DNA from 3 places in the Ruminococcus bovis genome. Region 1 is predicted to be linked to each of the others. Evidence: riboswitches for the same ligand, from Rfam matches in the RefSeq annotation. Region 1 holds a riboswitch; each other region holds the start of a gene.

Region 1 (5,372 bases):
CAAATGCCCTTGAAACAAAGGTTCAAGAAATATTAGGTGATTACAAGTTGCTTGATGCCCTTGAAATTATCAAGAAACAGGTTTCTAATTTAGCAGATAATTATGTTAAGTTAGACAAAACCTTAAAAGCATTACAAATAAAGAGTAACAGAAAGCAGGAACTTGAAAGAATTATTCCTGAAAAGAATAATGAAATCAATGAACTGAATAAGCGAATCACTGTAGTAAAGATGGCAGTAGTGTCTTGTGAAACAGCTATTACTTCTTATGAAAAGCAGTATAATTCTTTAAAAGAAGAATTACAGTTTGGTAGTGAAAGTGAAGCAGTTAAGAAGATTAACAGTATTAATGCAGTTGTCAGTGCTGAAAAATCCGATTATAATTCTGTATTAGAAAAATATAATCAGTATGAAAAAATGATTTCAGCAACCGATGCATCAATCAAAGCATTAAAAGGTCAGCTTGAAAAGATAGATAAAGTACAAGATATAGACAAGGTGAAAGTAAAGAGAGATGAAACTGAAAAGGCTATCGGTGATTTATCTAATGAAACTAAAGCCATTAACTACAGATATTCTGCTAACACAAATGTTTTGGCTAATATAAAGAGAGAAAATGAAAATCTTATCAAAGCCGAAAGAGAATTTAAGCTGATTTCACCACTTGCAAGTACTGCCAATGGTGGTATTGGTGTTAACAAGATGGAGCTTGAAACATTTGTACAGTTAAATTACTTTGACCGAATTCTTGCTAAAGCAAATAAACGATTAATGGAAATGACAAGTGGTCAGTATGAGTTAGTTCGTCAGACAGAGTCAAGTGATGGCAGAACAAAATTCGGACTTGACCTTAATGTATATGACCATCATTGTGGTGGAGAGAGAGCAATTAGTTCACTTTCAGGTGGTGAGTCCTTTAAGGCAGCACTTTCATTGGCTTTGGGACTTTCTGATGAAATTCAGTCCTCAGCAGGTGGTATCAAGATAGACACAATGTTTGTTGATGAAGGCTTTGGTTCACTTGATGATGAATCATTAAGACAAGCAATGAATGTACTTATTAAACTTTCCGGTAGTAACCGACTTGTAGGTATTATCTCCCATGTAACAGAACTAAAGGATAGAATTGATAAACAGATTGTTGTTACCAAAACCCCTAATAAAGGTAGTAAAATTGAAATTATTTGTTAAATTATATATATATATATATATACTAGTTGACTTTTTTAATGTGCATATGGTAATATTTAGATGAAATATATATTATTTTTATCAGTTTTTAAAATAATATATTAAATATGCTAAATATTAAGGAGGCAAAGGTATGAAAAAATTATGTTCATTGTTTCTTGTTGTGTTACTTGCTTTCGGTATGCAATCAGTAGTATTTGCAACAGAAACAGAAAATCAATCAAAGCCATATACACAGAGTCAAGAATTTTGTGATGCTATTAATAATTACATAATTAGTCTTGGTATTGGTGCTGATTATGGTTTTACTTTTGACAGAGATGGCAAGTATGTAAACCTATTTACTGTTGATTACATTAACAGTGAAAATTCAGAAGTAAAGGTTTATGATGAAAATGCCGATTATGTTCTTTTCAACATAAAAGGTAAAAACCAAAGTAGCAAAACTATTCTTTTAGGTGATTATAGTTTCACTACCGAGTATTATTTCCATCATACTAACAAAACCGGTTATTGCCTTTATAAAGATGGCAAAATCTATAGCATAAGTGATGCAGTAGATAAGGGTATGATTGATGTAACAACTCTTGTTGAGAAGTTACCTAACTCAACTAAGGTTGATACAAGTGGTCTTTCTTATTCAAAAGAATTTTGTGATGCAGTAAATAAATATATTGATGATAGTGGTTTAACATCATATTATTTTCCAAGTGGTGAAGTAGGCTTTAATGTAAGTGATATTCATTACGGCAATACTGTAACTATTTATAATGAAACTGCTGAATATATTGTTTTTGGCATTGACGGTGTAATGGATGCTGAGTCAAAAGAACTTATCGGTAATTATGAATTTAATCATAATAATATGTATAGTGCTTACAATCCTTGTGGTTACTGTGTTTATAAGGATGGCAAAGTTTATTCAATTAAATCTGCAGTAGATAGCAAGATTATTGATGTTGAAACTTTAGCAAAAGCTATTCCAAACACAACTAAAATTGAAGAACCAACTAAACCACAACCAACTAAGCCTGTAGTAAAGACACCTAAGATTTCTGCTACAAAAGTTACTCTAAAGTCTGCTCAAACCAGAACTTTAAAGGTTACTAACGGAACAGTAAAGACTTGGTCAACTTCTAGCAAAAAGATTGCTACTGTGTCAAAGGGAAAGGTTGTTGCACTAACTAAAGGTAGAGTAAGAATTACTGCAACACTTACAAATGGTAAGAAACTTTATTGTTATGTAACAGTTACTACTTCTCCTAAGTTAAGCAGAACTACTTTGAACTTGAAGAAAGGCAAAACTGCTACAGTAAAATTAACCGGTAAAGTTGCAAATATAAACAATAAGTATTACAACACTAAGGTTGCAAAGATTGTTTCAAAGGCTAATGCAACTTCTATCAAAGTTAAAGCACTAAAGAAAGGCACAACTACTCTAAAGATTAGAGTTAACGGTGTAAATGTGCTAAGACTAAAAGTTAAAGTAAAGTAAAATTTTAAGTGATTTATAGAAACATACCTTAATTAGTATTAGGGTATGTTTCTTTATTTTACAGTTGACAAAATTCTACATTTAGTAGTATATTAGTAGATAGGGAGTTTGCAAATTAGCAATCTGAGAGGAAGTTGACAACTTCGACCTAGTACCTGATTTGGATAATGCCAGCGTAGGGAAATAATTGACTTATTTGACGGGTATGCCTTTGGTGTACCCGTTTTTGTATGTAAAATATTTTAATTTATATGTTTGGAGGTAACAATTATGCTAGGTAATTGCCTTGATAATGTTAGAAAAAGTGTTCCACTTGTACACAACATTACTAACTATGTAACAGTAAATGATGTTGCAAATGTACTTCTTGCTTGTGGTGGCAGTCCCATTATGTCTGATGAACCTGATGATGTAGCAGATATTACATCAATCTGTGGTGGTCTAAATATTAATATCGGCACACTTAATAAGCGTTCAATTGAGGGTATGTTTATTGCCGGTAAAAAGGCTAATGAGCTTAACCACAAGGTTCTTCTTGATCCTGTAGGTGCAGGTGCATCTGCACTTCGTACAAATACTGCAGTTAAGCTAATGGAAGAAATTAAGTTTGATGTTGTTCGTGGTAACATTTCAGAAATCAAAACTTTAGCTTTAGGCAGTGGTACAACTAAGGGTGTTGATGCTGATGTGGCAGATACTGTTACAGAAGATAACCTTGATTCATCAGTTAAGTTTGTAAAGAATTTTGCGAAGAGTATCAACTCAGTAGTAGCAATTACAGGTGCTATTGACCTTGTTAGTGACGGTGAAAAGTGCTATGTAATCCGTAACGGTGAGGCTGATATGAGCAAAATCACAGGTACAGGCTGTCAGCTTTCAGGTATGACAACTGCATTTATTGTAGCTAATCCTGACAATGTACTTGAAGCAGTAGCTTCAGCAGTTTGTACAATGGGTCTTGCCGGTGAAATTGCAAAAACAAGAATGGTTCAGGGTGACGGTAACTCAACATACCGTAACAGAATTATTGATGCTATCTATAATATGGATGGTGAAACATTAAATAAGGGAGCAAAGTATGAATTGCGATAAGAAAGATTTACTTCTATATGCAGTAACCGATAGATATTGGTTAAATGGTGAAACTCTTTATAGCCAAGTAGAAAAGGCTATTAAAGGTGGAGCAACATTTGTTCAGCTTAGAGAAAAGAACCTTGATGAAAGTTCATTCCTAGAAGAAGCAAAGGAAATTCAGAAACTTTGTAAAGAATACAATGTACCATTTGTAATTAATGACAATGTAGAAATAGCAAAGGAAATTAATGCTGATGGTGTCCATGTTGGTCAAAGTGATATGGAAGCACAGAATGTAAGAGAAATTCTAGGGGATGACAAAATCATCGGTGTATCAGCTCAAACAGTAGAACAAGCACTACTTGCTGAAAAGCATGGTGCTGACTACCTAGGTGTTGGTGCAGTTTTCAAAACAGGTTCAAAGGATGACGCTGAAGAAGTTTCTCATGATGAACTTGAAAGAATTTGTAAAGCAGTTTCAATTCCTGTAATTGCAATCGGTGGCATTACTCATGATAATGTAAAAGAACTTGCCGGTAGAGGTATAGTGGGTATTGCAGTTATTAGTGCGATTTTCGGTCAAAAAGATATTGAAAATGCTACAAAAGAATTAAAAGCAGAAACCTTAAAAACAGTAAACAATGATTAAGGGAGCAATATTTGATGTAGATGGCACTATACTGAATTCTATGGGTATATGGAATGATGTAGGTGCAATCTACCTTAGAAAAAAGAACAAGATTCCAAAGGAAGGTTTAGGGGAGATACTTTACTCTATGAGTTTAACTGAGGGAGCAAAGTATATGATAGACAATTACTACCTTGATAATTCTGTAGAAGAAATAATCGAAGGTGTACTTTCTATAATAAATGACTTTTATCTTCATGAAGTACAAACTAAGAATGGAGTAGTTAATTTACTTAAATTTCTTAGAAAGAATAATATCAAAATGATTGTTGCCACTTCAAGTGACTATAATCAGATTGATAAAGCCTTTAAAAGGCTGAAGATTCGTAATTTCTTCACAGATATTCTAACTTGTGAAACAGTAGGAAAAAGTAAGTCTTATCCTGATATTTACCTAAAATGTGCAGAAATTTTAGGTACAAAACCGGAAGAAACTTTGGTATTTGAAGATGCATTATTTGCCATCAAAACGGCAGAAAAAGCCAACTTCAAAGTGGTAGGAGTATATGATCCTGCTGAAATGAAAAATAAAAATAGTATACAAAGCCTTGTAAAATATTACATACAAGACTTTAGTAAAGTGGCAGATTGGGGGCACCACCTTCTGTCACTATAAATAATTAATGCGAAAAAAGGAGATTATTATGAGAACAGCATTAACAATCGCCGGTAGTGACTCCGGTGGAGGCGCCGGTATCCAAGCAGATATTAAAACAATGATTACAAATGGAGTTTTTGCCACTTGTGCAATCACTGCTTTAACTGCACAGAATACTTTAGGCGTAACAGGTATTATGGATGTGGATGATGAATTTTTGGGTAAAGAACTTGACGCAGTCTTTACAGACATTTATCCGGATGCAGTAAAGATAGGTATGGTTTCTTCATCAGCACTTATTAAGAAAATTGCCGAAAAGCTAACTTT
Region 2 (5,372 bases), 630 kb from region 1:
AGAAGATTTAAACGAAACAACTTTGCAAAGTACAAAGAAAAGATTGCCTTGGTTAATAATCTTGTTATTCTTAGGAATGGGTGTTTCTTCAGTTGTAGGTATGTTTGAAACAGTTGTTGCAGTTATTCCTATTGTAATATGTTTTCAGTCACTAATCCTTGATATGGCAGGTAATGTAGGTACACAGTCACTGGCTGTTACAATTCGTGTACTTATGGATGAAAACTTAAAAGCATCTGACAAAGTTAAGCTGATGTTTAAGGAAGTAAGAGTAGGTTTTTCTAATGGTCTTTTACTTGGAACTATGTCATTTATTTTTGTAGGATTGTATATTTTCTTGTTTAAAGGTAATACATTTGGATATTCTTTCTTAGTATCCGGTTGTGTTGGATTTTCACTTTTAGCCTCAATGGTTATTTCAAGTTTGGTAGGTACATTAGTTCCTATGTTCTTTAGCAAGATTAAGGTTGACCCTGCAGTAGCCTCAGGTCCACTGATTACAACAATAAATGACCTTGTTGCAGTAGTAACTTACTATGGTATGGTGTGGATATTCTTAATTGATATTTTTAAGTTAGCATAGATGAATAATGAAATTTTCTCATAGTTTTCACATAACTGACAGATATATTTCAAATTATTATAACAGTAAAAACAAATTGTAGGGTTATACTATAACCGTACTAAAGAAATGGAGCCGCAACCATTTCAGTATATTGTTCTACCCTCCTCAATGTAATCAATAAGATTTACATTGTACCCCTCATTTTTAATGAAAGACACAAAGCACTGAGTTATCCACAAGCTCAGTGCTTTGTTATTTTTACAGATAGTTTTTCTAATACTTTTCACATAAATTACAAGTATATTTCAATTATTTGTAAAATGAAAAACATATTGACTTTATATACTATAAGCGTACTAAAGAGATACAGAGCTTTAGATACATTGTTTTATCTCCTCAAATAAAACATTGAAAAACCCCTCATTTTTTTCATTAAGTCAAAAACACCGAACATTAGGTTCGGTGTTTTGCCTTTTGTAATGTGTTTTTTCTTTTCACACAAAACACATTTATAATTCAACTGTTACTAACAGTAATAACAAAGTGGTGAACTATACTATAACCAAGCTAGAAAAATATAGAAATTAATTAACTTATTATATAGTAAAATTGTAAAGGAGATTATTATGGCTTATTTAACAGAGAAGAATATAGAAACAATTGCATATAGTATTGTACAGCAGTATATGAATGTTTATAACATTAGCAGTAATGAAGTCTTTAAGGTTAGTCCTGAGAATGTAGCAAATATGTTGGGTATTAAGATTCAGTATGTTGACTTTAACGATAAAGAAGTTCTGGGCAAAGTTGCTTTGTGTAATGTGAAAGACGAAATAGGTGAAAGGGAAGTAACCCTTAACAACAAGACTGTTTATATGAATAAACAGTTGCTAAAGGGCAGTAGTGGTCACAGAAACTTTGTAACAATGTGTGGAATTTCTTTCTTAATTCTTAACCGTATTAATAGTGACTTGTATGGTGAAAAGTACCGTAAAAAGTCTATCACTTTGAGAGATGCACCAAGTGATGATATTGTTGAAGGTATCACTTCTACTTTAGCATTAGAAATATTGATGCCAAAGGAAACTATCAACTTAGTTTTTAACAAGGTTTATGGTGTTGATAAGTTGAATGTTATCAATCCTGTTGTGGATAAAGGAAACTTTATAAAGTTTAACGCAATGGCTGATATGTTTGGTGTAACTAAGGAGATTTTGGCTATAAGATTACAGAAGATGGGTAAGCTGACTGAATATCAGTTCTGTGGTTATGAAAACTTGTTGCAACTGCTTATGGCATTGAAGAACTACCATTGCAAGGCTTAGTTTATGAACAAAATATAGATTTACTATGAATAAATTTACTATTATAAGCCTTTAGTGAATTTGATATAAAAATTTTTAACTTTTTTCAAAAAAACCATTGACATTTTATATTTATGTGGTATTATTTAATTAAAGAAGAAAAGAAATAGTAAACAAGATATAAACATTCTAGAGTGTTATTATATAAGCGTACAGTGTATTACAAGGAGGTATTACCGATGTACCATGGGATTATAGTTCTTGCCGTAGTTTTGGTTTTAATGACTTTACTTTTAGCTACATGTGTTGGGATTGTATTATATATGAATAGATCTAGCAAACCAACAATTAGCAAATCAAATAACGATAATGTTAAGAAGAAACAACCAATTCCCGACATTGAAAACCTTGATATGGTGGCTTTGTTCGGTAAAAAAGCCTAATTTTATCAAGTAAATTACAATTGAATATTTAAAAAATTGAACTTAATTGTTCAAAGTATCTACACAAACAAATTAAATAATTTAATTAATACGAAAAATTAATTAAGAATTTTTATTTTAACTTTTATTATAATTCCATTGTCACATATGTGATAAATATAGGTGGCTTACTAAGATGTAATACTTACGGATAAAATTTTAATTTTAATTTGGAAGGACATAAGGAACATACCCAACAAGGTATGTTCCTTTTTGTGTTTCTAAATATTTTTACAAAAAGTATTTGACAAATATTATTTTTAATGATATTATAGTTGCAAATCAAACAGGGGAGCTACAAAAGTGGCTGAGAGTAAGGTGTGTGCCTTAGACCCTTAACCTGATTCGGATAATGCCGGCGTAGGGAGCTTTAAGATAGGATTTTTATGGCACTGTGCGTCTGCATAGTGCTTTTTTATTTTGGGAGGAACAATAATGGAAATGAGAAAAAAGACTATCTTAAGATTGTGTGAAAGTGCTATTATGATTGCACTTGCTACTGTGTTAAGTATGATTAAGTTTGCGAACTTACCTTTTGGTGGCAGTGTAACACTTTGCAGTATGTTGCCACTAGTACTGATTGCTTACCGTTATAAGTGGAAGTGGGGAGTACTTACCGGTGTTGTTTATGGACTTGTACAAATGGTACTTGGAGCAAACAACCTTTCTTACGGTACATCGGCTTTAGCAGTTATATTAATTATTATGTTTGACTACCTTGTAGCTTTTGGTGTAATAGGTTTTGCCGGTATTTTTAGAGATAAATTCCACAACCAACCACTTGAAATTGCTTTAGGTTCATTTCTTGCTTGTGCATTAAGATATATCTGTCACTTTATTTCAGGTTGGGCAGTATGGTATATTTGGGCACCTGAGGGACAACCTGCTTGGCTATATTCAGTAACATACAACGCAACATATATGATACCTGAAACTATCGTAACAATTGTTGTTGGTGTACTTGTTGCACTTTTTCTTGACTTTAGAAAAGACACAGTCAGCGTATTAAAGAGAGCATAAGTATTTAACATATATCTACTATTACAGCAAAAAGCCTAGGGAATAAAACCCTAGGCTTTTAGCTTTATATAATGTTGTAAATTAGTCTGAATCAAGTTTAAGAACTGCCATAAATGCCTCTTGTGGAACTTCAACAGAACCAAGCTGACGCATTCTCTTCTTACCTTCTTTTTGCTTTTCAAGTAGTTTCTTTTTACGAGTAATGTCACCACCGTAACACTTAGCAAGAACATCTTTACGCATAGCCTTAACAGTTTCTCTGGCAATAATCTTGCCACCGATACAAGCCTGAATTGGCACTTCAAACAACTGTCTTGGAATTTTTTCCTTTAGTTTTTCTGCCATTTTTCTTGCTCTGCCATATGCTTTATCTGCGTGAATAATAAATGATAGTGCGTCAATTACTTCACCGTTTAGCATAATGTCAAGTTTAACAAGCTGACTTTCTCTGTAATCCTTTAGTTCATAGTCAAAGGATGCATAGCCTCTTGTTCTGCTTTTTAGTGTGTCGAAGAAATCATAAATAATTTCAGCAAGTGGCATTTCATAGTGAATATCAACTCTGTCTGAGTCAATGTAATCCATACCAACAAAGATACCTCGTCTATCCTGACAAAGCTCCATAATGTTACCTACATATTCTGATGGTGCATAAATATGAGCATCAGTCATAGGTTCTTCAGCCTTTGCAATAAGTGCAGGGTCAGGGTAGTTGGTAGGGTTACTAATCATTTCAACAGTACCATCGGTTTTTGTAATTCTGTAACTAACTGATGGTGCAGTTGTAATAAGGTCAAGGTTGTATTCTCTTTCAAGTCTTTCTTGGATAATTTCCATATGAAGCAGACCTAAGAAACCACATCTAAAACCAAAGCCCAAAGCAACAGAAGTTTCTGCGTCAAATGTTAGTGATGCATCATTTAGCTTTAATTTTTCAAGTGCATCTCGTAAGTCGCCGTACTTTGCACCGTCAGCCGGATAAATACCACAGAATACCATTGACTGTGCTGCTCTGTAGCCCGGTAGTGGTTCTTCTGCCGGATTGGATACAAGAGTAACTGTATCACCAACTTGGGCATCCTGTAGGCTTTTGATAGATGCTGCAATATAACCAACTTCACCGGCATATAGACCATCTCTCTGTTCAAGAGAAGTTGCTCTCATATAACCACATTCAACAACTTGGAATGTACTGCCTGTTGCCATTAATTTAAATTGATCACCGGGATGAATTTGACCGTCTTTAACTCTAACATAAATAATAACGCCCTTGTAGCTATCGTAGTAACTATCGAAGATTAATGCTCTTAGTGGGTCGTTGTAGTCACCTGTTGGAGCAGGTACATCACTGACAATTCTTTCCATAACATCGTGAATGTTAAGTCCTGTCTTTGCTGATACACAAGGACAACCTTCTGCCGGAATACCGATAACATCTTCGATTTCTTTAATTACTCTGTCCGGATCGGCACTTGGTAGGTCGATTTTGTTAACAACCGGTACAATCTCAAGACCACCGTCAACTGCAAGATATGTGTTAGCAAGGGTTTGAGCCTCAATACCTTGACTGGCATCAACAACAAGCACAGCACCTTCACAAGCTGCAAGTGAACGAGATACTTCATAGTTAAAGTCAACATGACCGGGAGTATCAATTAAGTTAAACTGATAAGTTTCACCATCATCTGCTTTGTACAGTAGTGTTACTGCGTGAGCCTTAATGGTGATACCTCTTTCTCTTTCAAGGTCCATATCGTCCAGAATTTGGTCTTCCATTTCTCTCTTTGCAACTGATTCTGTCTGTTCAAGAATACGGTCGGCAAGTGTGGATTTACCATGGTCGATATGAGCAATTATGCTGAAATTTCTAATTTTGTCTTGTGGAAATGACATATAATCACCTTTATATTAAAACTTTCCTTTTTATTTATTATCCATATTATTATAACATATAAAAAATTGCCCGACAAGGTGTCAGGCAACTTCTTTAGATTTTATTTT
Region 3 (5,372 bases), 700 kb from region 1:
TAATATTCAAGACAAAACCCAACTTCAATATATGTTTCCTGAATTTGAAGATTATATCGGTCAGTGTAAGTTTACTTCATGTAGCCATACTTGTGAAAAGGGTTGTGCTATTCTACAAATGGTAGAAGAAGGCAAAATTCAAAAGTCACGACACAATAGCTATGTTGATATGTATAATGAAATAAAAGACATTAAAGAATGGGAGAGAAGAAAATGAGATGTGTAATTATTTCCGGTTCACCGGATACAAATGTAGAAGAAATCAAAAGCCTATGTACAAACGATGACTTTATTGTTTGTGCTGACTCAGGTTATTCTTTTGCAAAGAAAGCAGGTCTGACTCCAAACCTAATTATCGGTGACTTTGATTCACTAAAGGAAGAACTACCACAGAACACAGAAGTTGTTAAGCTAAATACCCATAAGGATGATACTGATACAGAACATTGTGTTATGGAATGTATCCGTAGAGGCTATAAGGACTTCTTACTATTAGGTTCAATCGGTGGTAGAACTGACCATACATTTGCAAATATTGCAACTCTGGCATTTCTCTCAGAATATAACTATAACGGTATTGCAAGAAACAACGGTGAGGAAATTCGTATCCTAAAGGAAGGTTCATACGAAATGAACAACAAGAAAGGCCTTATTTTCTCAGTGTTCCCTTATGGTTGTGAAAGTGTAAATGTTACATATAAAGGTGCAGAATATATGTTAAACAACAAGACTTTAACATATAATGTATCTCGTGGCATTAGCAATGTTTTTGTTGATGATGAAGCTGAAATCACAATCAACAGAGGCAGAGCAATCCTATTAACTTATTATAAATAAGAGGTTTTTATGCTATATAATATGTGTGGTTTAAATGTTTATTATGAACCAAAATATAAACAGACAATTACTCGTTCTGAAAAATATTTAGCAAAAAATCAAAATTTAAAACCAGACATAACTCTTAATGTTACAGAAGAAAGGATAGATAACTATATCCTTTCTTTTCCTCATATATCAAGGTCACTTGCTGAGTATGTAATTTATGGAATGTTATTTTATGAAGCAATCTTAGATTATGACGGAATACTTCTTCATTCATCAGCAATATCTGTTGATAATGAAGCCTATCTTTTTACTGCAAATAGTGGTACAGGAAAGTCTACCCATTGTGCTTTGTGGATGAAATATTTTGGTGACAGAGCCGTTATGATAAATGACGACAAACCGGTTATCAGAATAATTGATAATAAGATATATGCTTGTGGTACACCTTTTTCAGGTAAACACGATATAAATAAAAATATTTTAGTGCCACTAAAGGGTATTTGTTGTATTAACCAAGGCAAAGAAAATGTTATCAATAAAATAACTACCAAGAAAGCTATAGGAAAGTTCCTGCCACAAACACTTTGCATTAATGATAAACAGAAAATGTCAAGTTTATTAACTGTTCTTGATAAAGTTCTCAGCAATGTAAATGTGTATGAGCTGTTTTGTGATATTTCTGAAGACGCAGTAAAAACATCTTATAATATGATGAGCAAAAATTAGTGGTGATATTATGGCAAAGAAACAAGAAAAAACTAATGTAATGAGAATTCTTGACCAAAAGAAAATTGAGTATTCTCACTATGCTTATGATAATACAAAACTTAACGCAGAAGAAGTAGCAAATGCTCTTAATCAAGAAGTAGGCAAGGTTTTTAAAACACTTGTAACTGTTGGTAAAAGTAAAGAACATTATGTATTTGTTGTACCGGCAAATAAAGAACTTGATTTAAAGAAAGCTGCCAAAGTTGCAAAAGAAAAGTCAATAGAGATGATTCACCAAAAAGAACTTTTACCACTAACAGGATATATCCATGGTGGTTGTTCACCAATCGGTATGAAAAAGCAGTTTAAAACTTTTATCCATAAAACTGCCAATGACTATGATACTATCTACTTTTCAGCAGGTAGGGTAGGTAACCAGGTTGAGTTGCCACTATCTTCATTACAAAAGGTAATTCCTGTTGAAGTAGCAGATATTATAAAAGATAATTCTTGATTTTTTCATTACCTTGTGATAGAATTATCTTATCGAATGGGGATGTAGCTCAGCTGGGAGAGTACCACAATGGCATTGTGGGAGTCGAGGGTTCGAGCCCCTTCATCTCCACCAAAGAAAAGCCCATAGGTAAGCCACTTTTAGCTAACCTATGGGTGTTTTTTTATTTCTTTAAAAGAAAACGGCGAAAAAACGGCGTAAAAAGTAAAATAAAATTATATACTATTGAAAATAATAATAAATAAGAGTATAATATTATTAAAGTAAAATTATGGGAGCTTGTGTTACAGGCTGAGAGGAAGATATAATCTTCGACCAATACCTGATTTGGATAATGCCAACGTAGGGATATATTGATTAATGTATTTTGAGAAGTTACCCAAACATAGGGTAGCTTCTTTTTTTACTTGTAGGAGGTGTAAAAGTGGTAACAATTAACGGTAAAGAAGTTGATATGTCAGGAAAAACTGTTTCACAGTATCTTGAAATTGCAAATTATAACCCAAAGACTATTGCAGTTGAATGTAATGAAGTGATTATCTCAAAGGCTGATTATGATGAAACTGTACTAAAAGACGGTGATGTAGTAGAAGTTGTTAGCTTTATGGGTGGAGGTTAATTTTTTTAAGAAAAATAAAACAAACTTGATATACATTGAAAGAAGGAAATTATAATGGAAAATGATAAACTTATCATTGGTGGTCATGAATTTAACTCAAGATTTATTTTAGGTTCAGGTAAGTATTCTATGAAACTTATTGACTCAGCTATTAAGGATGCCGGTGCTGAAATTATTACACTTGCAGTTCGTAGAGCAAATACTAAGGAACAAGAAAATATACTTGATTATATTCCAAAGGGTGTTACATTACTACCTAATACAAGTGGTGCAAGAAATGCTGATGAAGCAGTAAGAATTGCAAGACTAGCCAGAGAACTTGGTTGTGGTAACTTTGTAAAGATTGAAATTATGAGAGATAGTAAGTACCTACTTCCTGATAACCAAGAAACTATTAAGGCTACAGAAATTCTGGCAAAAGAGGGTTTTGTTGTAATGCCTTATATGTATCCTGACCTAAATGTTGCTCGTGATTTAGTTAATGCCGGTGCAGCATCAATTATGCCTTTAGCTTCACCAATCGGTTCAAATAAAGGCTTAGCTACTAAAGACTTTATTCAAATTCTAATTGATGAAATTGATTTACCTATTATTGTAGATGCCGGTATCGGTAAACCTTCTCAGGCTTGTGAAGCAATGGAAATGGGTGCATCTGCAATTATGGCAAATACAGCTTTAGCTACTGCCGGTGATTTACCATTAATGGCATCAGCATTTAAGAATGCTATTGAAGCCGGTAGAAAGGCATATCTATCAGGATTAGGCAGAGTTCTGACTCGTGGTGCATCTTCTTCAGACCCATTAACAGGTTTCTTGCGTAACTAAGAGGTGACTACTAATGGAAAATGAATTTTTAATTGACTCAGAGTTTTTGTCACCAAAAGCACTTGAGAAGAAACATAGACTGGAGAATGACCCATCATACCGTAAAAATCATATGGAATATATGCCGGGTATGGAAGTTATTGAGTCTGATGTTTGTAAGAATGTAATGGACCATATGAATTCATATGACTATTCAAAATATACTGCAAAAGATGTACGAAAAGCACTTGAACATGAAACTTGTTCTATAGAGGACTTTAAGGCACTTTTATCACCGGCAGCAGAACCATTCCTAGAACAAATGGCTCAAAGAGCAAGAGTAGAAACAAGTAAGCATTTTGGCAATACTGTATATATGTTTACACCGTTATACATAGCAAATTATTGCGAAAACTATTGTGTCTATTGTGGCTTTAACTGTTACAACCATATTAACCGTATGAAACTTTCAATGGAACAAATTGAAAAAGAAATGAAAGTTATTGCCGATAGTGGTATGGAAGAAATTTTAATTCTTACCGGTGAAAGCAGAGGTCAAAGCAATGTAGAGTATATTGGTGAGGCTTGTAAATTAGCACGAAAGTATTTCCGTATGGTAGGACTTGAGATTTACCCTGTAAATACTGATGAATATGAGTATCTTCACAAATGTGGTGCTGACTATGTAACAGTATTCCAAGAAACTTATGATACCGATAAATACGAAACACTTCACCTACTAGGTCATAAGAGAGTATGGCCATACCGTTTTGATGCTCAAGAAAGAGCATTAAGAGGTGGTATGAGAGGTGTTGCTTTTTCAGCACTTTTAGGCTTATCAGATTTTAGAAAAGATGCTTTAGCAAGTGCACTTCATGTGTATTATTTACAGAGAAAGTACCCTCATGCAGAAATGTCCTTGTCTTGTCCAAGACTAAGACCGATTATCAATAATGAAAAGATTAATCCACTTGATGTACACGAAACTCAACTTTGCCAAATTCTATGTGCATATCGTATTTTCTTACCATATGTAGGTATTACAGTTTCTTCAAGAGAAAGTGCAGAATTTAGAAACGGTATTGTAAAGATTGCAGCAACAAAAGTTTCTGCCGGTGTATCTACCGGTATCGGTGATCACGAAAGTAAGTATAGTGGTAAAGAAACAGAAGAAGAACAAGGTGATGAACAGTTTGAAATTAATGATAACCGTAGCCTAAAGAAAATGTATGATGAAATTACAGTTGAAGGCTTGCAACCTGTTCTAAATGATTACCTATATGTCTGATATTATTGTTATTACCAACAGTTCAATCTGTGAAGAAGATTACTTATTACGCATAGAAAAATTAGCAAAAGCAAAACCTAAGGCAATTGTACTTAGAGAAAAACATTTGCCGGAAAGTGACTATGAAGATTTAGCTAAAAAGGTAATTGAAATTTGCAATAAATATAATACTCAATGTATCTTGCATAATTTTCCTAAAGTTGCAGAAAAGCTAAATCATGATGCTTTGCATTTACCTTTGCATATTCTTGCAACACTTACTGATAAAGAAAAATCACAGTACAAAATTTTAGGTGCATCTTGTCATTCGGTAGAAGATGCAGTAAAAGCCCGGAAACTTGGTTGTACCTATATTACAGCAGGTCATATTTTTGATACTGATTGCAAGAAAGGTTTGCCGGGTAGAGGACTTGATTTTCTAAAAGAAGTTTGCAGAAGTGTTTCAATCCCTGTATATGCAATAGGTGGTATCTCACCGGAAAACTTTTCAAAGATTAGAAATGCCGGTGCAAGTGGTGGTTGTATAATGAGCAGTGCAATGAATTGTACTAATCCACAAGAATATCTAAATTCTTTTACAGAATAATAAATTATATAATAAATCCATTAGTAGG

Evidence for each region. A riboswitch is a leader RNA that binds a small molecule or an ion and turns the genes downstream of it on or off. The one in region 1 is predicted to bind thiamine pyrophosphate.
Region 2: it holds a riboswitch for thiamine pyrophosphate, as region 1 does, so the genes downstream of both, thiT (energy-coupled thiamine transporter ThiT) here and thiM (hydroxyethylthiazole kinase) in region 1, are expected to answer to the same signal.
Region 3: it holds a riboswitch for thiamine pyrophosphate, as region 1 does, so the genes downstream of both, thiS (sulfur carrier protein ThiS) here and thiM (hydroxyethylthiazole kinase) in region 1, are expected to answer to the same signal.

Annotation. Positions count from the first base shown of each region.
Region 1 is NZ_CP039381.1:1,714,076-1,719,447, forward strand. Features, by position in the region: gene E5Z56_RS08035 (AAA family ATPase) at 1-1,190, shown strand, start outside; gene E5Z56_RS11785 (Ig-like domain-containing protein) at 1,324-2,685, shown strand; TPP riboswitch at 2,776-2,884, shown strand; gene thiM (hydroxyethylthiazole kinase) at 2,956-3,777, shown strand; gene thiE (thiamine phosphate synthase) at 3,764-4,408, shown strand; gene E5Z56_RS08055 (HAD family hydrolase) at 4,401-5,063, shown strand; gene thiD (bifunctional hydroxymethylpyrimidine kinase/phosphomethylpyrimidine kinase) at 5,092-5,372, shown strand, end outside.
Region 2 is NZ_CP039381.1:1,082,124-1,087,495, forward strand. Features, by position in the region: gene mgtE (magnesium transporter) at 1-583, shown strand, start outside; gene E5Z56_RS05070 (ImmA/IrrE family metallo-endopeptidase) at 1,192-1,890, shown strand; TPP riboswitch at 2,630-2,735, shown strand; gene thiT (energy-coupled thiamine transporter ThiT) at 2,787-3,371, shown strand; gene lepA (translation elongation factor 4) at 3,453-5,264, opposite strand; gene E5Z56_RS05085 (LCP family protein) at 5,366-5,372, opposite strand, start outside.
Region 3 is NZ_CP039381.1:2,409,598-2,414,969, reverse strand. Features, by position in the region: gene rsgA (ribosome small subunit-dependent GTPase A) at 1-217, shown strand, start outside; gene E5Z56_RS11450 (thiamine diphosphokinase) at 214-837, shown strand; gene E5Z56_RS11445 (hypothetical protein) at 847-1,551, shown strand; gene ybaK (Cys-tRNA(Pro) deacylase) at 1,562-2,047, shown strand; tRNA gene E5Z56_RS11435 (tRNA-Ala) at 2,086-2,161, shown strand; TPP riboswitch at 2,309-2,413, shown strand; gene thiS (sulfur carrier protein ThiS) at 2,472-2,666, shown strand; gene E5Z56_RS11425 (thiazole synthase) at 2,721-3,491, shown strand; gene thiH (2-iminoacetate synthase ThiH) at 3,505-4,758, shown strand; gene E5Z56_RS11415 (thiamine phosphate synthase) at 4,751-5,344, shown strand.